3 regions of the Bacillus cereus group sp. N8 genome follow, and region 1 is predicted to be linked to each of the others. Evidence: riboswitches for the same ligand, from Rfam matches in the RefSeq annotation. Region 1 holds a riboswitch; each other region holds the start of a gene.

Region 1 (7,099 bases):
TGAAACAAAACAAAATTAAAGTGAAATGGAAAGACTATTTAAGCGTATCTCTCATCGTTATCCCACTCACAACAGTCGTCACATTATTCCTCTTATACTACTGGGTACAGCTATTCTTCGCCTTATAGACAATAGAAGCCCCCTTTGCTACCGTCTTAGCAAAGGGGGCTTCTTCTATATTTAAGTTAGGTACAGTGTGATCAATCAAGTAAAGAGGTGTAACGTGTTATTGATATAAGTGACTACCAGTTTCTTTGAATTCTTCCGCTTTCTCTTTCATTCCTTTTTCAATTGCTTCTGTCGTTTCTAAATCATTTTCTTTCGCATATTCACGAATATCATGTGAAATTCTCATACTACAAAACTTCGGTCCACACATTGAACAGAAATGAGCTGTTTTCGCCCCTTCTGCTGGCAATGTTTCATCATGATACTCCATTGCGCGTTCAGGATCTAAAGATAAATTAAATTGATCGCGCCAGCGGAATTCGAAACGCGCTTTTGAAAGTGCATCATCACGCTGATGAGCCGTTTTATGCCCTTTCGCAAGATCAGCCGCATGCGCAGCGATTTTGTACGTAATAACCCCTTCGCGAACATCATCTTTATTCGGTAAACCTAAATGTTCTTTCGGAGTTACATAACAAAGCATCGCCGTTCCAAACCAGCCGATCATCGCAGCCCCAATCGCTGATGTAATATGGTCATAACCTGGTGCAATATCTGTCGTTAACGGCCCAAGTGTATAGAACGGCGCGCCCTGACAAATATCAAGCTCTTTCTCCATATTCTCTTTAATTAAATGCATCGGTACATGCCCAGGTCCTTCAATCATAACTTGCACATCATGTCTCCAAGCAATTTTCGTCAACTCACCAAGTGTTTCAAGCTCAGAGAATTGCGCTTCGTCATTTGCATCTGCAATCGAACCTGGGCGTAATCCATCTCCAAGAGAGAACGAAACATCGTACTGCTTCATAATTTCACAAATCTCTTCAAAATGAGTATATAGGAAGTTTTCTTTATGATGGAATAAACACCACTGCGCCATAATCGAACCACCACGCGAAACAATACCTGTCGTACGCTTTGCAGTAATTGGAATGTAGCGAAGTAATACGCCGGCGTGAATCGTAAAGTAATCAACGCCTTGCTCCGCTTGCTCAATTAACGTATCACGATACACTTCCCACGTTAAATCCTCTGCAATTCCGTTTACTTTTTCAAGCGCTTGATAAATGGGCACAGTTCCAACTGGTACAGGAGCATTACGAATAATCCACTCACGTGTTGTATGAATGTTTTTACCTGTAGATAAATCCATAATCGTATCTGCACCCCAGCGAGTCGCCCACGTCATCTTCTCTACTTCTTCTGCAATAGAAGAAGATACGGCAGAGTTTCCAATATTCGCATTTACCTTCACATGGAAATTACGTCCGATAATCATCGGTTCTGCTTCCGGATGGTTAATATTCGCTGGTAAAATCGCGCGACCTTCCGCGATTTCCTTACGAACAAATTCAGGCTCTATCCCTTCACGAATCGCAACATATTCCATCTCAGACGTAATAACGCCATTACGTGCATAATGCATTTGCGTAACATTTGCACCTTGCTTTGCTCTAAGCGGCTGGCGATCCATTTGCGGGAAAACAGGTGTATGTTTCGAAGCCACTTTCACACCGTCATCCTCTGGTTTCACTTCACGTCCTTCGTATGCTTCTACATCTCCGCGCTCCAGGGTCCAAGAATGACGCGGCGTTGGAATCCCCTTTTCCAGCTCCACTTTATAGGCAGGATCTGTATAAGGTCCACTCGTATCATACACACGGATTGGCGGATTTGGGACACCGTTCGTTTCGCTTTGTGCAATCTCGCGCATCGGTACCTTCATACCTTCACGCGGTCCATCCACATATACTTTCTTACTTCCTGGTAAACTCGATTTCAATTCAATTTGCTCAGCTGAAACAGATTGTTTCATAACTTTTGTTGCCCCCCTGTACGTGACAAGGACGAGATATGGCCAGCGTATGCCAAAATAAAAAGAGCCAGGTCCATAAAAAAACAAGGACCTGGCTCATAAAGGCATAATTATGTAAAGCCGTTAACTTCCCTACGCTGGTACGAGCCAGATCAGGTCCAAAGGGTTAAGAAGTTCACGCGCTTCTCTCTCAGCCTACGCATACGTTAGGCACCCCTAGTTTATCACTGATTTAATTTTCAATACTTTCCCATCATACACGATAATCTGAAAAATGCAAAGTCTATTTCTTTTGCTGTTTAAGGAATCATCCAAGTTAAATAATAAGCCTGTACATAAGTCATAATCCCAACAATAATTACGAAGAATAAACTATGCTTCACTGTAAAGCGGAACAGATCTGATTCTTTCCCAGCAAGACCAACTGCCGCACAAGCGATTGCAATCGATTGCGGAGAAATCATTTTACCTGTTACACCGCCCGTTGTATTTGCTGCAACGAGAAGCACTTCAGGCACGCCAATTTGCTGTGCTGTAATTGCTTGTAAATTCGAGAACAGTGCGTTCGCTGACGTATCTGATCCTGTTAAGAATACGCCGATCCAGCCTAGGAATGGTGAGAAGAACGGGAATAACCCGCCAGTTCCTGCTAGTGCTAACGCTAATGTAGAAGATAAACCCGAATAGTTTGCGATAAATGCGAATCCTAATACGAATCCGATAGATAGAATTGGCATTTTTAGTTCGTTTAACGTTTCTTTAAATGTTGCTACTGCATCTTTTGCACTCATTTTTAAAATAAAGATAGAAATGATACATGCAATTAAAATCGCTGTTCCAGTTGCTGATAAAATATCTAATTTCAGGACTGCTTCATAAGGCGTTGGCTTATTTACTATCGGCTCTGCTTTCATTACTAAATTGTGCAATCCTGGAATTTCAAACTTAACTACAAGGCTTTCTAAAGCCCCTCCTGGAGCGAATAACGCCTTAAAGAAACTTTGGCTCCAAATCACAACCATCACCGTTAAAATAATGAACGGAGACCATGCTTTTACTACTTTTCCTACTGTTAGTTTCGGCATAGATGTCGCAGCCGTTGCTGCTACTTCACTATTTGCTTGTTTAGACTGATAGATTTCTTTCGGCTGCCAAACTTTTAAGAAGAGCGATAAACTTACTAAACTTACAAGTGCCGATGTAATATCCGGAAGTTCTGGCCCTAAGAATGTCGCTGTAATAAACTGCGTAATTGCAAATGAACTACCCGCTACAAATAGAGCAGGCCATGTTTGTCTTACCCCTTTAAATCCATCCATTAAAAATACGATAAAGAACGGAACAAATAATGATAAGAACGGTAATTGATGTCCAGCCATTTGTCCGATTTTATGCGGATCAATACCAGTTACTTGTCCAGCTACTGTAATCGGAATTCCCATCGCTCCGAATGCTACTGGTGCAGTATTTGCGATCAAACAAAGACCAGCCGCATATAAAGGATTTAAGCCAAGACCTGCAAGAAGCGCTGCCGTAATCGCTACTGGTGCACCAAATCCTGCTGCTCCTTCTAAAAATGCTCCAAATGAAAAACCGATCAAAATAACAAGTAAACGATGGTCATTCGTAATTGATAATACAGATGCACGAATAACATCAAATTGACCTGTTTTCACGGAAATTTTATATAAAAATACTGACATAATAATAATCCACGCAATTGGCCATAATCCGTATAAGAAACCGTATCCGGTCGCTGCCATTGCCATTGTGAATGGCATTTTATAAGCGAATAAAGCCACTAAAATTGTAAGTACAACTGTAATAAATCCTGCCACATACCCCTTCATGCGGAAAACTGCTAAAGCTAAGAAAAAAAAGATAATCGGAATAAGTGCGACCGCTGCAGAAACCCAAATATTCCCGAACGGATCATAAACTTGTGTCCATGTGTTCATTGTTCTCTCCCCCTCAATAATCCCCTTTTAAATAAACATAACCCCATCAATAGGCTATCAGGTCATCATACCTTTAAGTCTAAAATAAAAAACGTTTAAGAAAACGTTTTCATTAATTTTATCACAACAATTTTCATTTAAAAAGATTTTTTTGAAGATTTTATCATTTAAAACAGAAATCTTACAAAAGAGTCACGTTCTTGTAATGTTAATCGATAGGAAGCTCGCCAAATTTACTGCATACTAAAGGTATAAACAACGGACATTACTTATGAGGTGATATATATGAACGGAAACAAAATATTAGCAGCTTTATCATACTTTAGTGTACTATTCGCGCCTATCTTATTCCCTATTATCGTGTGGATTGTAGGCGATTCGGAAACAAAACCACATGCAAAACGTGCTCTATGGACACATATCATTCCAAGCATCGCTTCATTTATTGGATTAGTTATTTTAGGAATTATGGGCATCGGATCTGATCAGCCAGATGTAACACTTGGAATCGGAGCAATGATTGTTCTATGTATTTGCGGAATCATTAGCTTATACTACTTCATTTGGAATATCGTAAAAGGTGTTAAAGTGCTGAAAGCTTAACTTTAAACAAACGTTTGATTAAAAAGAAACTGTCGCATGATGATAAATGAAAATTTATTAGCGATTCGACAAGGAATATCGACTTAACTACAAAATGCGACAAGCATAACCTACCTATTAATAAGAAAAAACCGTCCCAAAATACCTTTTGGGACGGTTTCTTTATCTTCTGCGTTTCTTCTTTTTTCTCATCATTTTCTTTCGGCGTGTGTTCACTTTATCCGCTATAATGTGGAGCGTACTCGCCACTACAATACCCATTACGAACGTTACAATTTCAACCTCATATTTCTTCGCAATTTCTATTAAATTCCCATCGAGTGCGATTACATTTAATAGGAATAAAAACGGAGAAAATACGATTAACATGTATGCGATACGAATAATATCACCAATTATAATCGTATGTGTGAAGAAGGAACGATGGGGCATTACGCTCCTATATGGATACCAAAAAATACGGAGTAACCCCCATTTATTATACGCATTACTATACGTATCTAAATCAGGTGTTAAAAATGAAGTACCTACTAAAAATCCGATTGCAAAAGTTAATAAAAAATCAAAATTTGTTAATCCATACGAAAAGAGCATAAACAAAACAACCGGAAGGGATATTAAGTTTATTTTCGTATGCGTTCTTCCTGATGGCATAATGCACTTCCTCGCTTACGTTCGCCCTGTCACTCTATGACAGTTCTCACCTATTGATCTAATTTCTGATCGATAAATGATGTGTCTATATCCGAACCAAACCATTCTGCCAACTTCACTCGTGCCTTATCTTTCACATCTTCATTAACGTATAACGACGCTTGTAATAATGCAGCCGTTAACGCCCCTAAATCATCCGTATAACCAACTCCAGCAATGAAATCTGGAATGGCATCAATCGGTGCAATGAAATAAGCAAGTGCTCCAATTACAATAATTTTCACTCGTTTTGGAACATCAGGTCTTTGCAAAACGTAAAACAACAATAAACTCGCATAAATTACCGACTGCCCTGCCTGCTTCGCAACATGTTTTATTTTTTTCCAAAACACTTCAACTGAAAATTTTTGTTTCATTTAAAAGCCTCCCTATTTTTCAAAAAAAATAAGCTACAATATGTTATCAGTAAACGTTCATCAAAATTACACATAATCTATCAATGAAATTTCATTGTAACAAACAAAACCAAAAAGAACAAGTGTTCGTTAATTTTTCTACATTTTCCTTCATATAATAGTTTTCTAGACACCGATTTTAAAGTTTCTATTCCATATTTCTCAACAAAAAAACTTTCAATTTCACTTAACATTCTTTTCTATTTTTGTTATATTTTCTAGTTGACGGGTATATAAACGAATGTTAAAGTTTTCTCTGGTAGTGACAAATCACATACAAAAAATGTAAAATGTTATAGTGTTTCTCAGAAATGAATTTTGTTGTATAATACAGAAATGACGTTATGCTTATGAGCAGCAAAAGAAACCAGAAAAGGGTATGCATAGTTAAAGTCGTATATGGGTGAATATAGAAGCTCTAATTATGGCAAAAGAAACTATGTATTTTTTATTTTAACATTTTTCGCTCCAAAATCGACCAAGCCTGATAGAGAAAGGGTGGAAATGAATGAAAGAAACCTTGAAATCACAATTTCAAAATGTGCGTTTCACTTTATTCGTAGCTTTGGCCGTATGGCTAAAAACCTACATCATTACACGCACTAGCTTTGATTTAAAACTTGAATCTTTCATGCAAGAATTCATTTTATTCATTAGTCCATTAGCAGCATCATTACTGTTTGTGGGACTTGCATTATTTGCAAAAGGTAAAAAACGTAACTATATAGCACTAGGAATTAACTTTATCTTAACGTTCATTCTCGTTGGTAACGTAATGTTCTACGGATTCTACAATGACTTCGTTACTTTACCAGTACTAGGACAAACGTCTAATTTCGGAAGTTTAGGTTCTAGTGTGAAAGAATTATTTAACTACAAAATCATCCTTGCATTTGCGGATATTATCGTCTTCTTCGTTCTATTGAAGAAGACGAAAAATTTTGCACCGACAGAGCGTGTAGCACGTCCGATGCGTTCCCTATACTTCGTATCAACAATTGCTATTTTCTTCGTAAACCTAGGATTTGCAGAAGCTGAGCGTCCAGAACTATTAACACGTTCATTCGACCGCGTTATGCTTGTTAAAAACTTAGGATTATATGTACACCAAGCATACGATCTTGGCTTACAAGCAAAATCAAGTTCGCAAAAAGCATTTGCCGACGGTAGTAAGTTACAAGAAACAGAAAACTATGTAAAAACAACACAAAGTAAACCAGATCCAAATATGTTCGGTACTGCAAAAGGGAAAAACGTAATTGTTGTCTCTCTTGAGTCATTACAAACATTCTTAATTGGTGCAACAGTTAACGGACAAGAAGTTACACCATTCTTAAACCAATTTGCGAAAGAAAGTTATTACTTCGATAACTTCTTCCATCAAACTGGTCAAGGGAAAACATCTGATGCTGAGTTCTTAGTAGATACTTCGTTATATCCGC
Region 2 (7,099 bases), on a different contig from region 1:
GGTATATTACGTGGCATACAATTTACCTAACTAAATATGGCAGTGGGTTCACTGCATTTGTTTTTTCAAGATTCCATTCCCCATTATGTAATTCAAAATGGAGATGTTGCCCGTATGAATGACCTGTATTTCCCATATGACCGACTAATTGTCCAGCTCGCACCTGATCCCCAACTTGTACGGCACGATCCTTCATATGAGCATAAACTGTTGTATATAACTTTCCATTTATTTGATGGGCGACGAACACGACATTGCCATAGCTAGCCGAATAATAAGATTTCACAACTTTACCTGCAGCAGCAGCTTGAATAGAGATGTCGCCTTGTGCTGCAATATCTATACCATAATGCATTTGTTCCCAGCGCATATCAAAAGTTGAGCTAATTCTTCCTTGAGTTGGAAATTTGAAAACAGCTGGAATTGATGAAGGTTGAGCTGTTTTAGTTTGTGATTGATTTTGATGTTGCACTATATAATGTTTTGCTACATATCCGTATCCTGTGCCAAAACGAATTTTATACCAAGTACCTACCGTTTCTACTACTTGTACTTGTGTACCATTTTGTAGCGAGCCAAGTAGAGTGCTACTTGTACTAGCCTTGCTACGTACATTTAATTTTGGTGTTGCAACAGTATAAGAAGGTGAACCTTGTACAGTTACACCTTTTACTAGAGGTGTGGATCCATTAGATACAAAGTATTTTTGTACGTACCCAATTTGACCGTTATGTAATATTTTGTACCAATCCCCTTGTTCACCTTGAATGGTAATGAATTGACCATTTGGTAATATATCTAGAATAGAAGACCCTGTATTAGGTTCAGAACGAACGTTTAATGCGTTTGCATTTACGATATATTGATTCTTTGATTGAACATTTTTTTTGAATAGAATTGCATCTTTTTTTATGTAGCCTGTTTTGTTGTTAACAGATACTTTATACCAATCTTGAGTTGTCTCAAGAATAGTAACCGGGCTATTAAATCGAATGTTTTCAATTATTGCACTGTCTGCATGGTTATTTTGATGTAGTGCAACGTTGTCAATTTTTACATATCCAGTTTTTACTTTAGATGGTTGCGTAGCAGCAGCTGTTTGTATATCGGATTCTCCCATAGAAGGAAGTAAAGAAGCAATTGCGATAGTAGTGGCTGTTAAAGCAGTAGTTTTCATATTCATGTAATAAAGACCTCCTCTAGTTGTATAGTTGTAATTTTATTATAGTATAAAGATATAATATATTGGTCGTATTCACATAAATGTAATATGAAATCAATAAAAATAATGTTAGAAGAGAGGTTCGTATATAAATATTGTATATATCATTTGTGGGATCGCATTTATATTTATTTAACACATTATTGTCTAATTAATAATTAAGAAAATTAAAACAGTTGATGATGTCTTATTACGGTGTTATACTGACAGTGATAATTTTATAGTTTGCTAGGAGAGCTGGTGTTGCCAGCTGAGAGTAGGCCGTAAGCCTTTGATCCTTTTCATTACCTGATCTAGATTATGCTAGCGTAGGGAAGCAATTCGGACACTAACAATGAGTCCCCGTTTCTTTGCGTATAGAAACGGGGCTTTTTTATTTGAAAATTTCATATTGAAACCACTAGGGGTGCTTGATGTGCTGAGAGAGGAATAATCCTTAACCCTTACAGACCTGATCTAGGTAATACTAGCGAAGGGAAGTGGACAACGAATAAATGTATAATTTTATTTGCTGTAACCACTTCTTATATAGAAGTGGTTTTTTATTTAGATACGTATATCGGAAGGGGATAGAGAAATGAAATTTTGCGATAGATTATTAGAAACTGTGCAACCTGTTTGGGAGAAAAGTCATAATCATCCGTTTGTAGTAGGTATGGGGGATGGCACGCTAGAAAAAGATAAATTTCAGTATTATATTATTCAAGATTATTTATATTTGTTAGATTATGCAAAGTTATATGCGATTGGTGTTGTAAAAGCAACGAATCCACAAGTAATGGGAAAGTTTGCTGAACAAATTGATGGAATTTTAAATGGAGAAATGACAATCCATAAACAGTATGCAAAAAGACTTGGTATTTCTGTACGAGAGATGGAATCTGCAAAACCATCTGCTAAAAATTTAGCTTATACAAATTACATGATGTCTGTATCTCAAAATGGCACACTTGCGGAATTAATAGCAGCACTTCTACCATGTATGTGGAGTTATTGGGAGATTGGAAAGCGTTTAAACGATATTCCTGGAGCAAGAGATCATGAGTTCTTTGGTGAATGGATTCAAGGATATAGTTCTGAAGAATACGGTAATCTTTGTATTTGGTTAATAGATTTATTAAATGAAATGGCAATTGGAAAGTCAGAGAAAGAGCTAGACCGATTAGAGGAAATTTTCTTATATTCCAGCCGATTTGAATATTTATTCTGGGATATGTCCTATCGTAAGGAGATGTGGGGTTTTGAGGAGCAAGAACATACTACAGTTTCATAATGTTTCTTTTCATTATGATGAGAAACCAATCATCGATGAATTAAATGCTTCTATACAAGAGAAAGAGTTTGTAAGCATTATCGGACCAAGTGGCTGCGGGAAAAGTACTTTATTTCGCCTTATTACGGGGTTAGAAGAAGCAAGTGCTGGACAAATAGAGCTGACAGAAACAAAGAGTCACCCTGTAGGATATATGCCTCAAAAAGATATGCTTTTGCCGTGGAGAACAATTATTGAAAATGCTGCGTTACCTTTAGAGTGCCAAGGTGTGCAGAAGAAAGAAGCGCAAGTAAAAGCGAAAGAACTGTTACATAAATTTGGGTTACAAGGATACGAGGCGAAATATCCGAAAGATTTATCTGGTGGTATGAGACAACGTGTATCTTTTATCCGAACTTTATTAACGGGCGGGGAGATATTATTGTTAGATGAACCGTTTAGCGCATTGGACGCTTTAACGAAGGCATCTTTGCAAGAATGGTTATTTGAACAATGGAAAGAGTGGGAAAAAACAATTTTATTTATCACTCATGATGTTGAAGAGGCGTTGTTTCTTTCTAATCGAATTTTCGTTGTAGAAAATCAACCGATAGCAACTTTAACTGAGCGAATTGTGCCGCTTGATCGTAACCGAACACGAAAGGATTTATATAGGCCTGAAGTATTGGCGCTTAAAGATGAGATCCTTAGTATGTTACAAAGGCAGGTACTTGTATGATGAACCGTTTGAAAGAATTAGTTCCTGCTCTTACACTTTCTAGTATTTTACTCATTATGTGGGAAGTGGGGGCAAGAATTGTAGATGAGATGTACATTTTACCGTCACCGTCTGCAATTGTAATGAAGATTTGGAAACTAAAAGACATATTATTTACGGTTCATTTACCGGCAACGTTATACGTCGTTGTAATAGGTGTTGCTATTTCTATCGTATTAGGTGTGGGGCTAGCAATGTTAATGAATGCGAGTACGTGGATGGAAAGAGCATTTTACCCATTATTAGTAGCTTCACAAACCATCCCGATTACAGCACTTGCGCCCCTATTTGTTTTATGGTTTGGATATACCATTTGGAGTAAGGTTGTTGTTACAGTTTTAATTACGTTTTTCCCTATTGCGGTCAATACGTATGATGGATTACGTAGTACGAAGAAAGAGTGGGAGGAGCTCTTAGTTACGTATGGTGCAACGAAAAAAGATATTTTTCTAAAGCTAAAGTTGCCATCTGCTCTTCCTTACTTTTTCTCAGCGTTAAAAATTGCAGTTCCGCTTAGTGTGATTGGGGCGGCAATTGGAGAATGGCTCGGTGCACAAGCTGGGCTTGGATATTTCAGTAAAAGAATGATGACGCAGTTAGATGGTGCGGGTGTATTTGCACCAATTGTATTGCTATCATTATTAGCTATTTTTTTCGTCATACTTATTTCTATGTTAGAAAAGAAATTCATTAGTTGGAGGAAGCATTCATGAAATTTTTAAAACGCATCTTTGTGTTTACATTATTAGTTGCAATGATTGCAGGGTGCTCGAGTAATTCAGCATCAGATAAGAGTAAAAAAGAGAAAGAAATAACAGTCATGCTTGATTGGTATCCGAATGCGGTGCATAGCTTTATTTATGCCGCAATTGAAAAAGGCTACTTTAAAGAAGAAGGAGTAAAGGTAAATATTAAATTCCCTTCTAATCCGACTGATCCATTAACGTTAGCTGCAGCAGGGAAAGTGACAGTTGGCTTGTATTATCAGCCAGATGTTGTTATGGCCAGAGCAAATGAACAAATTCCAGTGAAATCAATTGGAGCTGTCGTACGTTCACCGTTAAATCATGTCGTATCGCTGAAATCAGCAGGCATTCAATCACCGAAAGATTTAGAAGGCAAAACAGTAGGTTACTCTGGAACGCCTTTAAGTGAAGCGTATTTAAAAACGATGATAAAAGAAGATGGTGGAAATCCTGATACGGTGAAAGTAGTTGATGTCGGGTTTGATTTAGTGCCAGCATTAATTACGAAAAAAGTGGATGCTGTAACAGGGGCATACATTAACCATGAAGTACCTGTTATGCGCCATGAAGGCCATGAACCAGCGTACTTTAATCCAGCTGATTATGGAGTACCGAACTATCATGAACTTGTGTTTGTAACAGGTGATAAAACGTTGAAAAAAGATAAAGAAGCGCTGCAAGCCTTTTTACGCGGGGCGAAAAAAGGGTATGACTTTATGAAGAAAAACCCTGATGAAGCATTAAATATTTTATTAGATCATCAAGAAAAAGAAAACTTCCCACTTGTGCCAGAAGTTGAAAAAGAAAGTATGAAAATTTTATTAGAGAAGATGGAAACGAAAGATGAGCCATTCTTATCAGATTCAAAAGAGTCTTGGGAGAAACAAAATAAATGGTTGAAAGACAAAGGAATGACGAAAGAAATCGTTCCAGCCGATGAACTATTCGAAAACATTTTAAAGTAGGCGAATGAATATGAAAAATGAGCTCCATGTAATCTCAAATGGCCATATGCCATTCGAAGAGTTAGTGAATGTAGCGATGCAAATTGAGAGTGAGATTGATTATTTGCATATTCGTGAGCGTGAGAAAAGTACGAAAGAATTATATGAAGGTGTGGAAAGCCTTTTAAAAAAAGGCTTTCCAGCATCTAAACTTGTTATAAATGACCGAATTGATATTGCTATTTTATTAAATATCCCGCGTGTGCAGCTAGGATATCGAAGTACAGATGTAAGGTCAGTGAAAGAAAAGTTTTCGTATTTGCATGTTGGCTATTCCGTACATTCTTTAGAAGAAGCGATAGAGGCTTTTAAGAATGGGGCTGACTCGCTCATTTATGGTCATGTATTCCCAACAGAGTGCAAAAAAGGTGTGCCAGCGAGAGGGTTAGAAGAAATTTCGGGCATTGCAAAGAGCTTATCGATACCGATTATAGCTATTGGAGGGATTACTCCTGAAAATACAAAGGATGTTCTTGCAAGTGAAGTAAGTGGAATTGCTGTTATGTCTGGAATTGTAAGTAATAGTAACCCGTATAGCAGAGCGAAATCTTATAAGGAATCAATAAGAAAGTGGGCGGGAAAACATGTGTGAGAAGTATGATGTAGCGATTATTGGCGGTGGTGTAATTGGTAGTTCAGTTGCACATTTTCTAGCAGAAAGAGGACATAAAGTAGCAATTATAGAGAAGCAGAGAATTGCATCGGAAGCTTCGAAAGCTGCTGCTGGTTTACTTGGTGTTCAGGCAGAATGGGATGCGTATGATCCGCTATTTGAACTTGCTAGAGAAAGCCGTGCTATATTTCCACAACTTGCAGCAGTTTTACGTGAAAAGACGGGTATTGATATTGGCTATGAGGAAAAAGGGATATATCGCATCGCTCAAAATGAGGATGAGAAAGAGAGAATTCTTCACATTATGGATTGGCAGCAGAAAACAGGTGAAGATTCCTATTTTCTAACGGGAGACCATTTGCGGGAAAAAGAGCCGTTCCTATCCGAGTCAATTATAGGAGCGGTATATTATCCGAAAGATGGGCATGTTATTGCACCAGAGCTTACGAAAGCATTCGCGCATTCTGCATCAATTTCTGGTGCGGATATATATGAACAAACAGAAGTGTTTGATATCCGTATTGAAAATAATAAAGTGACTGGAATTGTGACAAGCGAAGGTGTAATCATATGCGAAAAAGTCGTTATCGCTGGAGGGTCATGGAGTACGAAATTACTACATTATTTCCATAGTGATTGGGGCACGTATCCTGTGAAGGGTGAAGTTGTTGCAGTAAGAAGCAAGAAACTGCTCTTGAAAGCTCCTATTTTCCAAGAACGGTTTTATATTACGCCGAAGCGCGGTGGGCGTTACGTAATTGGAGCAACGATGAAGCCTCATACGTTCAATAAAACTGTGCAACCCGAAAGTATTACTTCTATATTAGAGCGTGCTTATACAATATTACCGGCTTTAAAAGAAGCAGAGTGGGAAAGTACATGGGCAGGATTAAGGCCACAATCGAATCATGAAGCTCCTTATATGGGAGAGCATGAAGAAATAAAAGGTTTATATGCTTGTACGGGCCATTATAGAAACGGCATTTTATTAAGTCCTGTGTCTGGTCAATATATGGCTGATTTAATAGAAGGAAAGCAGGGGAATCACTTGCTAGATTCATTGCTTTCTAAAACGGTTTAGAAAGGGGATGGAAGTTTGAATTTGAAAATTAACGGTAACCAAATCGAAGTGCCAGCGAGTGTGAAGACAGTAGCTGAACTACTTATACATTTAGGGTTAGATAATAGAATTGTTGTTGTAGAGCGTAATAAAGATATTTTACAAAAAGATGATCATAAAGATACATCTGTTTTTGATGGAGACCAAATTGAGATTGTAACTTTCGTAGGAGGCGGTTGATTATGTTAAACATTGGACCATTTTCATTTCATTCTAGACTTTTATTAGGAACAGGGAAATTTCCTGATTTTGATGTACAGCAAAAGGTAATTGACGTTTCTGAAGCTGAAATTTTAACGTTTGCAGTACGTCGTATGGATATATTTGATGCAAAGCAACCTAATTTATTAGAGAAGCTTGATGT
Region 3 (7,099 bases), on a different contig from region 1:
TTAATTGTGGAAGATGAAGATATATTACGTGAAATATTAAAAGATTATTTTTTAAGTGAGCAATATATAGTGTTTGAAGCGAGAGACGGGAAAGAAGCTTTAGTTGTATTTGAGGAAGAAGAGGTTGATTTAGTTATTTTAGATATTATGTTGCCGGAACTTGATGGGTGGTCCGTTTGCCGAAGAATCCGTAAAACATCCGAGGTTCCTATTATTATGCTGACGGCACGTGTAGAGGAAGATGATACGTTACTTGGATTTGAACTTGGAGCGGATGACTATGTGACAAAGCCATACAGTCCTCCAATTTTATTAGCAAGAGCGAAAAGATTGTTAGAAAGTAGAAAAGTGACAAAGCAACTTTTAGAGAATGAAGATGATACATTATCAATCCACGGTATTCACGTTCATTTTCCGTCGCGCACTGTTACGGTAGATAGAACAGACATTAATTTAACACATACAGAATTTGAAATATTAGCGTATTTTATGAAAAATCAAGGGATTGTTTTAACACGGGAGCAATTGATTTCAAGAATTTGGGGATATGAATTTGCTGGTGACGATCGAACGGTTAATAGTCATATTCGTAATTTAAGAAATAAATTAGGAGAGAAAGCAAAGTACATTACAACTGTAGTACGAACAGGTTATAAATTTGAGGGGAATGTATGAGAAAAGGGATTGTACTAAAACTATTTACCCTCACAACAGCATTATGTATGTTAATTTTAGCGACGATATTTATTGGACAAACGATATTTTTTAAACAATATTATGCGAATCGAAAAGTGGAAGATATTAAAGTGAATTTAAATTCCTTCGAAAAGAATTATTTGAACTATGCAGGAAGTGCAGAAGGGATTCAGAAGCTGGAGCAGGACTTTTTAAGAGAAAATAATACGTGGATTACGACATTGGATCAGAATGGGAATTTAAAACATGTGGATGATTTTTATGTAGAGGTTACTTTGGAACGTAGGGCGGAAAAGGAGTTTGGAAAAAAGGTAATCAAGATGCCTTTGTACTATCTCATGAGTATAGATGAAATTGAAGGTGGGACACTACCTAAGTTAGAAGGACGCTCAGTCTATTTTTATGGGCTAAAACGAGACGATAGTTTTATCACATGTTATGTACATATAGAAGATTTAAATTTGAGTTGGCTGAATAAATCGTTAGGTAAAAAAATAGCTGCAAAAGAAATTCAGATGAGTGATGGGAGGCCAAAAGTTGCTCAAGATTCTAGCGCTATGGAAAGAAACAAAGTTGCTGGAGTTATGAGTGCTGAGGAACAGAAGAGGGCGGCTCAAAATTCGGACTTTAATCTAGCAGGGAAAATTACGAAAGTACAATTCCCTGATGTAAAAGGCCCCATAAATCCAATTTATAAAAACACTTTATTTTTGGATAGTATAAAAGAATTTCAATCGGATGTAGTACTAAAAGAGAGTAATCAAATAGAGTATTCAACAAAGACAATGGACTATGAAAAAAATGATATTAAATATAAATTATTACTGAAGCCAATAAAAGAAAAAGACGGATCGGTCACATATATATATGCGATGGCTTCTTTACAACCTGTAGATGAAGCTGTACAAATGGTGCAAGATTATTACATCTATATCATTGCATTTGTAGTCGTTCTCATTTTTCTAGCCTCTTTCTATTACTCTAAACAAATTGCAAAACCATTATTAAAAATAAATGATACGACGAAGAAAATAGCGCATTTAGATTTTACAGAAAAAATACCGATTACTTCAAAAGATGAAATTGGAGATTTATCGAAAAATATTAATGTACTATCAAATAAACTCCATTCGCATATTGGACAGTTAGAAGAAGATATTGAAAAGGAAAGAAAGTTAGAAAAGACGCGAAAAGAATTCATTTCTGGTGTTTCGCATGAACTAAAAACTCCGCTGAGTATTATGAAAAGCTGTATTTCTATTTTAAAAGATGGAGTAGCGGAGCATAAAAAAGAGTACTATTTTCAGGCGATGGAACGGGAAGTAGATAAAATGGATACGTTAATTTTAGATATGCTTGAGTTAGCTAAATTTGAGTCAGGTACATATAAAATGAAAATGGATTTATTTTATATTGATACAGTAATTGAAGATATATGTGAACATCTTTCTGTAGAAATAGAGAAAAAAGAACTTTGTGTTCATAAAAATATAGGTCCATTTGAAGTGATGGCAAATCAAGGCCGGATCGAACAAGTCATCGTAAATTTCATTACGAATGCCATACGTTATACACCAAATAAAGAAGATATTATTATTTCCACAATAGACGGGAAGGATCGTATAAAAGTGTGTATTGAAAATAAAGGTACCCACATTGGAGAGGAACAATTAGATAAAATTTGGAATCGTTTTTATCGCGTGGATGCAGCTCGTCAGCGTTCACAAGGTGGAACAGGGCTTGGACTTGCAATTTCAAAGAATATTTTAGAACTGCACGATGCTGAATATGGGGTAAAGAATACAGAAGATGGTGTGTTATTTTACTTCTATTTACCGAAAAAAGCGTAGACAATACATGTTACGCTTTTTTAATTTAACTTCATATTATCTTTACCTAATCTTTATTTTGGAGCAGTATACTTTGGATAGAAAATGAGGTTATGTAAGGAGTAGATTAGCCGTGAATAGCAATTTACTAGGTGTGATTGTATTTATTTTCTTTTGTGCATTTATTGTATTTATTATTGATATTACGATATGAAAAAAGAGCGCTCATTAGGCGCTCTTCTTTTCTCTATTCATTTGATAAGCACCGATGCTTTTGAATAAGCGTGGTGAAGTTGTAAATAAAAGAATTAGTAATACAGTACATAGTATGAAAGAGCCGATCATTGTACTGCCGTTTACAATTAATGAATATAAGACAGCTGATTGTCCTTTAGGTGCATATTGACCAAAGAAAATAATGCCAGCAATAAAGTGACAGAAATAACGTGCAAAGCTGCCGACAAATGTGGCAAGTATAATGTAAACGAGTGCTTTTTTGCCTTTGTTCTGTTTTGGTTTATCTTTACGACTGCCAAAATTGGAATGATCTGCATTACTGTTGTCTGAGGCAAGTGCTTTTTGAATTGGACGATAGAATAAACCAGCAAAGCCGATAAAGGCAAAGGCAACGAAGTACTCAATGAATGCTTGCACCGGTGTTAGAATGTAGGCATCACCTACGACAATTTGTAATAGTCCCCAAATTAAGCCTCCTAAGAAAGCCATTTTGAAGCCCCAGCGGTATGCGATAATAAAAATAGGAATCATTGCAAATGAAATGGAACCACCTGTTGGAAGTTTAAGTGATAATGGTAAAATGTCGATAATCATGGCGAAGGCTGCAAGAATAGCAGATTCGATCATCGCTTGTAAATTGGTGTTACGCATGTTGTCTCCCCCTAAATCCAAGTTGTACAAAAAAAAGAATAGATATCATAGGAGGATACGAAATACGTAAATAAAAAAGAGGTATGTATTTCGGACGTTTGCACAATCCCTGCGCTAGTATTAACTAACAGGTTCTAAGGGTCGGAACGAAGTGTTCCCTCTCAGCGATAAGGCTCCCCCTGTGATAACGAGATTCTTTATTTGCTATTGTTTATTGTAAGCGAAATGGATGAGAATGGCAAATGAACCTAGTATGACAATGTTTGAAATAGAATTGTAGCGAAATGTTAATAAATATGAAGCGAAAGGGTATAGTCCAAATGAAATAGAGTATGATATAATTTTTTTGAAAATAATTATCATTCTCTTCTGAGGGGGAAGGTTATGAGCTTAGTAGATATTAAAATTGGTGAGAAAGTGTTAGTAAAAAGTATTCAGTCGTTAGATCAGTTATTGAAGCGTAGACTAGCTGCTTTCGGTCTTGCGGAAGGAAGCGAGCTTCGCATAAAACAGAAAGCGATGTTTAAAGGTCCTTGTACATTGGAGTGTCGCGGACAGTTAATTAGTATTCGTCATTGTGACGCGAAAATGATAAAGGTGGAATTAGCGTGAATAAGGTTGCTTTGCTAGGGAATCCGAATACAGGGAAAACATCATTATTTAATGCACTTACTGGTTCTTATGAATATGTAGGAAACTGGAGCGGTGTAACAGTAGAAAAGAAGGTTGGTAAATTAAAAGATAAGCAAGGAACATTAATCGATTTACCAGGCGTCTATGATTTAAATCCAGTTTCACGTGATGAAGGTGTCGTTACGAATTTTCTACTAACAGACGAATTCCATCATATGTTAAATATTGTGGATTCTTCGCAATTTGAGCGAAATATGCATTTAACTTTGCAATTACTTGAATTTGGTAAGCCGGTTTCAATTGGCTTAAATATGGTTGATGTGGCGAAGCAAAGAGGAATTGTTATCAATGTAAAACGATTATCAGAAATATTAGGTGTAACAGTCGTTCCTGTCATCGCAAGAACCGGAAAAGGCTGTGAAGAATTACTTACGACTCTTAAAGAAAATGACAAAAAAGAGAAAGAACCATTCATTATTTCATATGGTGTACAAGTGGATGAAGGGATTGGAGAGATAATCGCTCTTTTAGAGATAGCGAATTATGAGCATCCAAGATGGTTAGCCCTTCAATTTCTAAGCAATAACGAAGTAGTAGAAAAAGAAATGAAAGCACTATCAATTTATAAGGAACTTGTAGCCGTTCGATCTCGCTTAGAAGAAAAACTTGATTGTACGTTAGAGGAGCATATTTACAAGACTCGTGAAGCGTATATTGAAAAGTTAAAAACAAATGTTATGAAGCATGAGAAAGAAGGGGAAATTCCTTTTTCGGAAAAAATCGATAAGTTAATTACACATAAAATTTTAGGACTTCCAATCTTTTTAGCAGTTATGTTTTTTATTTTTCAGGTTACGTTTACGTGGATTGGTACACCTTTATCTGATATGCTTGATGGATTTTTTGGAGGGCAACTTACTGATTGGGTTACAGCTGGGCTCACAAGTGTTGGCGCTTCTGACTTTATTCAAGCACTCGTTACAGAAGGTATTATTGCGGGCGTTGGTGCAGTATTAGTATTCGTTCCACAAATCTTTGCACTATTCTTCTTCATTTCATTATTAGAAGACTCAGGGTATATGGCGCGAATTGCAGTTGTTATGGATAGAATTATGGAGTTTTTCGGTTTAAACGGAAAAGCGTTCATTCCGATGATTATCGGTTTTGGATGTAACGTTCCAGGTATCATGGCTGCGAGAACGATTGAACAAGAAAAAGAACGTTTACTTACAGTTTTAGTAACACCATTTATGTCTTGTTCAGCACGTTTACCTGTATATGCATTATTTGCGGGAGTGTTCTTCCCTAATAGTCAGGCAACTGTTGTGTTCTCTTTATACGTTGCAGGTATTGTTCTTGCATTACTTGTTACAAAAATTATGTCTCTTACGATTTTGAAAGCGGAAAAATCTATTTTCGTAATTGAATTACCGCCTTACCGTGTGCCACAAGCGAAAACGTTATGGCTGAGCACATGGGAGAAAGGAAAAGGATTTGTTCGTAAAGCTGGTACATTCATTTTCGGTGGATCGGTTGTCATTTGGTTATTAAACTATGCAGGCCCATCAGGATTTGGTGTCGATATGGGAGATAGTTTCTTAGCGATGATTGGTGGATTTATCGCGCCACTATTTGCACCGCTCGGTTTTGGAACTTGGCAAGCTGGGGCATCTCTTTTAACAGGATTTTTAGCGAAAGAAGTTGTCGTTTCTACAATGGCAATTATTTATGCGGTTAAAGAAGATGTGCTAGGAAATGTAATGGGGGCACATTATACTGCTTTATCAGCGTACGCATTTATGTTCTTTGTCTTATTATATGTTCCATGCTTAGCGACAGTAGCTGTTATTAGACGCGAAACAGGATCGATGAAATGGACAATTTTCTCAGTCGCTTATCCATTAGTTGTTGCTTATGTATTAACGTTCATTATATACCAAGTTGGGTCCTTACTCGGATTCTAGAAGGAGATGTATTACGATGATGGTCAATATTATAATTGGAGCTATCATTTTTGGTTATGCAACATATACGCTAGTGAATTTTGTAAAGAGAAGTAAAAAAGGAAAATGCGCAGCATGTTCTTTAAATAAATCATGTCAGTCACAAACTTGTAGTCCGGATATGGAGCAAATTGCTCATAATAAATAGAAAAAAGCTTTGCGAATTTCGCAAAGCTTTTTTACTTATTTTTTAATTGTAACAAGTTGAGCGGATTCTACACCAACTTTTCCAGGGAACTCTTTACTAGGGTCTTTATCGAATTTTAGTACACCTACAGATTTTTCCTCACCTTTTACATTTCCGTAAGTTGTATCGTCAACAATTGCGAACATATCTGCATATGCGCGGCCACTTCCGATAATTGTGTTGCCTTCATATTTTAATTTTGCTCCATCAAGTGTAGCATTTTCTACTTTATCTTTTGCAAATAATACACCTTGGTCCGCTGTTACAGCTGGTAATTTATCAATTGCTTTTGTGTCGTCATTTTTATCGACTTTTTTCAGTAATTCTTTTTTAACAAACTCTTCACCAGTTTTTTTATCCATTACAAGAACTTTTTTATCTTCAAGTGTTGTAAGTTTCATTTTATACATATCTTTTTCTTTTACTTCTTTTTTGTTTTTATCTGCAATTTGCGTGACTTGCTCTTCTGTTCCGTATAATACAAAGCCGTTCGCTTTTTCTCCTAATAAAGAACAACCTGATAATGCTCCGAATGAAATTGCTGCTGCTAATCCGATTCCTACTAATTTTTTCATGATGATTTCTCCTTTTTATATGTTTTATAGTAAATACAGTTTTTGTATTAGTTCTGAAATGATGAGAAGCTTGTTCGTTGCTTCTGGTATTAGTGTATAAGAAATATGGAGATGCAACTATCGAGTTAGCTTACAGTAACATTACAATTATGTAATTTAGTGAAAGTACGTAAAAATAAGTTAATTTTGAGAAAATAAATAATAAGAATATAGTAGGAATACAATATTCTATCTAGAATGTCATATTATATTGTATGTATTTTGGAAATAACATGTAAGGACATCTTT

What was found. A riboswitch is a leader RNA that binds a small molecule or an ion and turns the genes downstream of it on or off. The one in region 1 is predicted to bind thiamine pyrophosphate.
Positions count from the first base shown of each region.
Region 2: linked by a shared signal. The riboswitch ahead of tenA (thiaminase II) and the one ahead of thiC (phosphomethylpyrimidine synthase ThiC) in region 1 are both predicted to bind thiamine pyrophosphate.
Region 3: linked by a shared signal. The riboswitch ahead of thiT (energy-coupled thiamine transporter ThiT) and the one ahead of thiC (phosphomethylpyrimidine synthase ThiC) in region 1 are both predicted to bind thiamine pyrophosphate.

Region 1 is NZ_JAEHBK010000029.1:23,857-30,955, reverse strand. It holds gene JDS80_RS25295 (arsenic transporter) at 1-128, shown strand, start outside; gene thiC (phosphomethylpyrimidine synthase ThiC) at 227-1,987, opposite strand; TPP riboswitch at 2,100-2,215, opposite strand; gene lldP (L-lactate permease) at 2,287-3,945, opposite strand; gene JDS80_RS25280 (magnetosome magnetite crystal formation protein family) at 4,231-4,548, shown strand; gene JDS80_RS25275 (metal-binding protein) at 4,711-5,202, opposite strand; gene JDS80_RS25270 (YkvA family protein) at 5,253-5,618, opposite strand; gene JDS80_RS25265 (LTA synthase family protein) at 6,166-7,099, shown strand, end outside.
Region 2 is NZ_JAEHBK010000020.1:3,924-11,022, forward strand. It holds gene JDS80_RS22375 (hypothetical protein) at 1-17, opposite strand, end outside; gene JDS80_RS22380 (SH3 domain-containing protein) at 23-1,183, opposite strand; TPP riboswitch at 1,443-1,554, shown strand; TPP riboswitch at 1,615-1,717, shown strand; gene tenA (thiaminase II) at 1,800-2,495, shown strand; gene JDS80_RS22390 (ABC transporter ATP-binding protein) at 2,464-3,213, shown strand; gene JDS80_RS22395 (ABC transporter permease) at 3,213-3,965, shown strand; gene JDS80_RS22400 (ABC transporter substrate-binding protein) at 3,962-4,963, shown strand; gene tenI (thiazole tautomerase TenI) at 4,974-5,594, shown strand; gene thiO (glycine oxidase ThiO) at 5,587-6,696, shown strand; gene thiS (sulfur carrier protein ThiS) at 6,712-6,915, shown strand; gene thiG (thiazole synthase) at 6,918-7,099, shown strand, end outside.
Region 3 is NZ_JAEHBK010000064.1:2,734-9,832, reverse strand. It holds gene JDS80_RS29510 (response regulator transcription factor) at 1-675, shown strand, start outside; gene JDS80_RS29505 (sensor histidine kinase) at 672-2,546, shown strand; gene thiT (energy-coupled thiamine transporter ThiT) at 2,754-3,413, opposite strand; TPP riboswitch at 3,502-3,603, opposite strand; gene JDS80_RS29495 (FeoA family protein) at 3,798-4,025, shown strand; gene feoB (ferrous iron transport protein B) at 4,022-6,010, shown strand; gene JDS80_RS29485 (FeoB-associated Cys-rich membrane protein) at 6,027-6,197, shown strand; gene JDS80_RS29480 (lipoprotein BA_5634 family protein) at 6,233-6,811, opposite strand.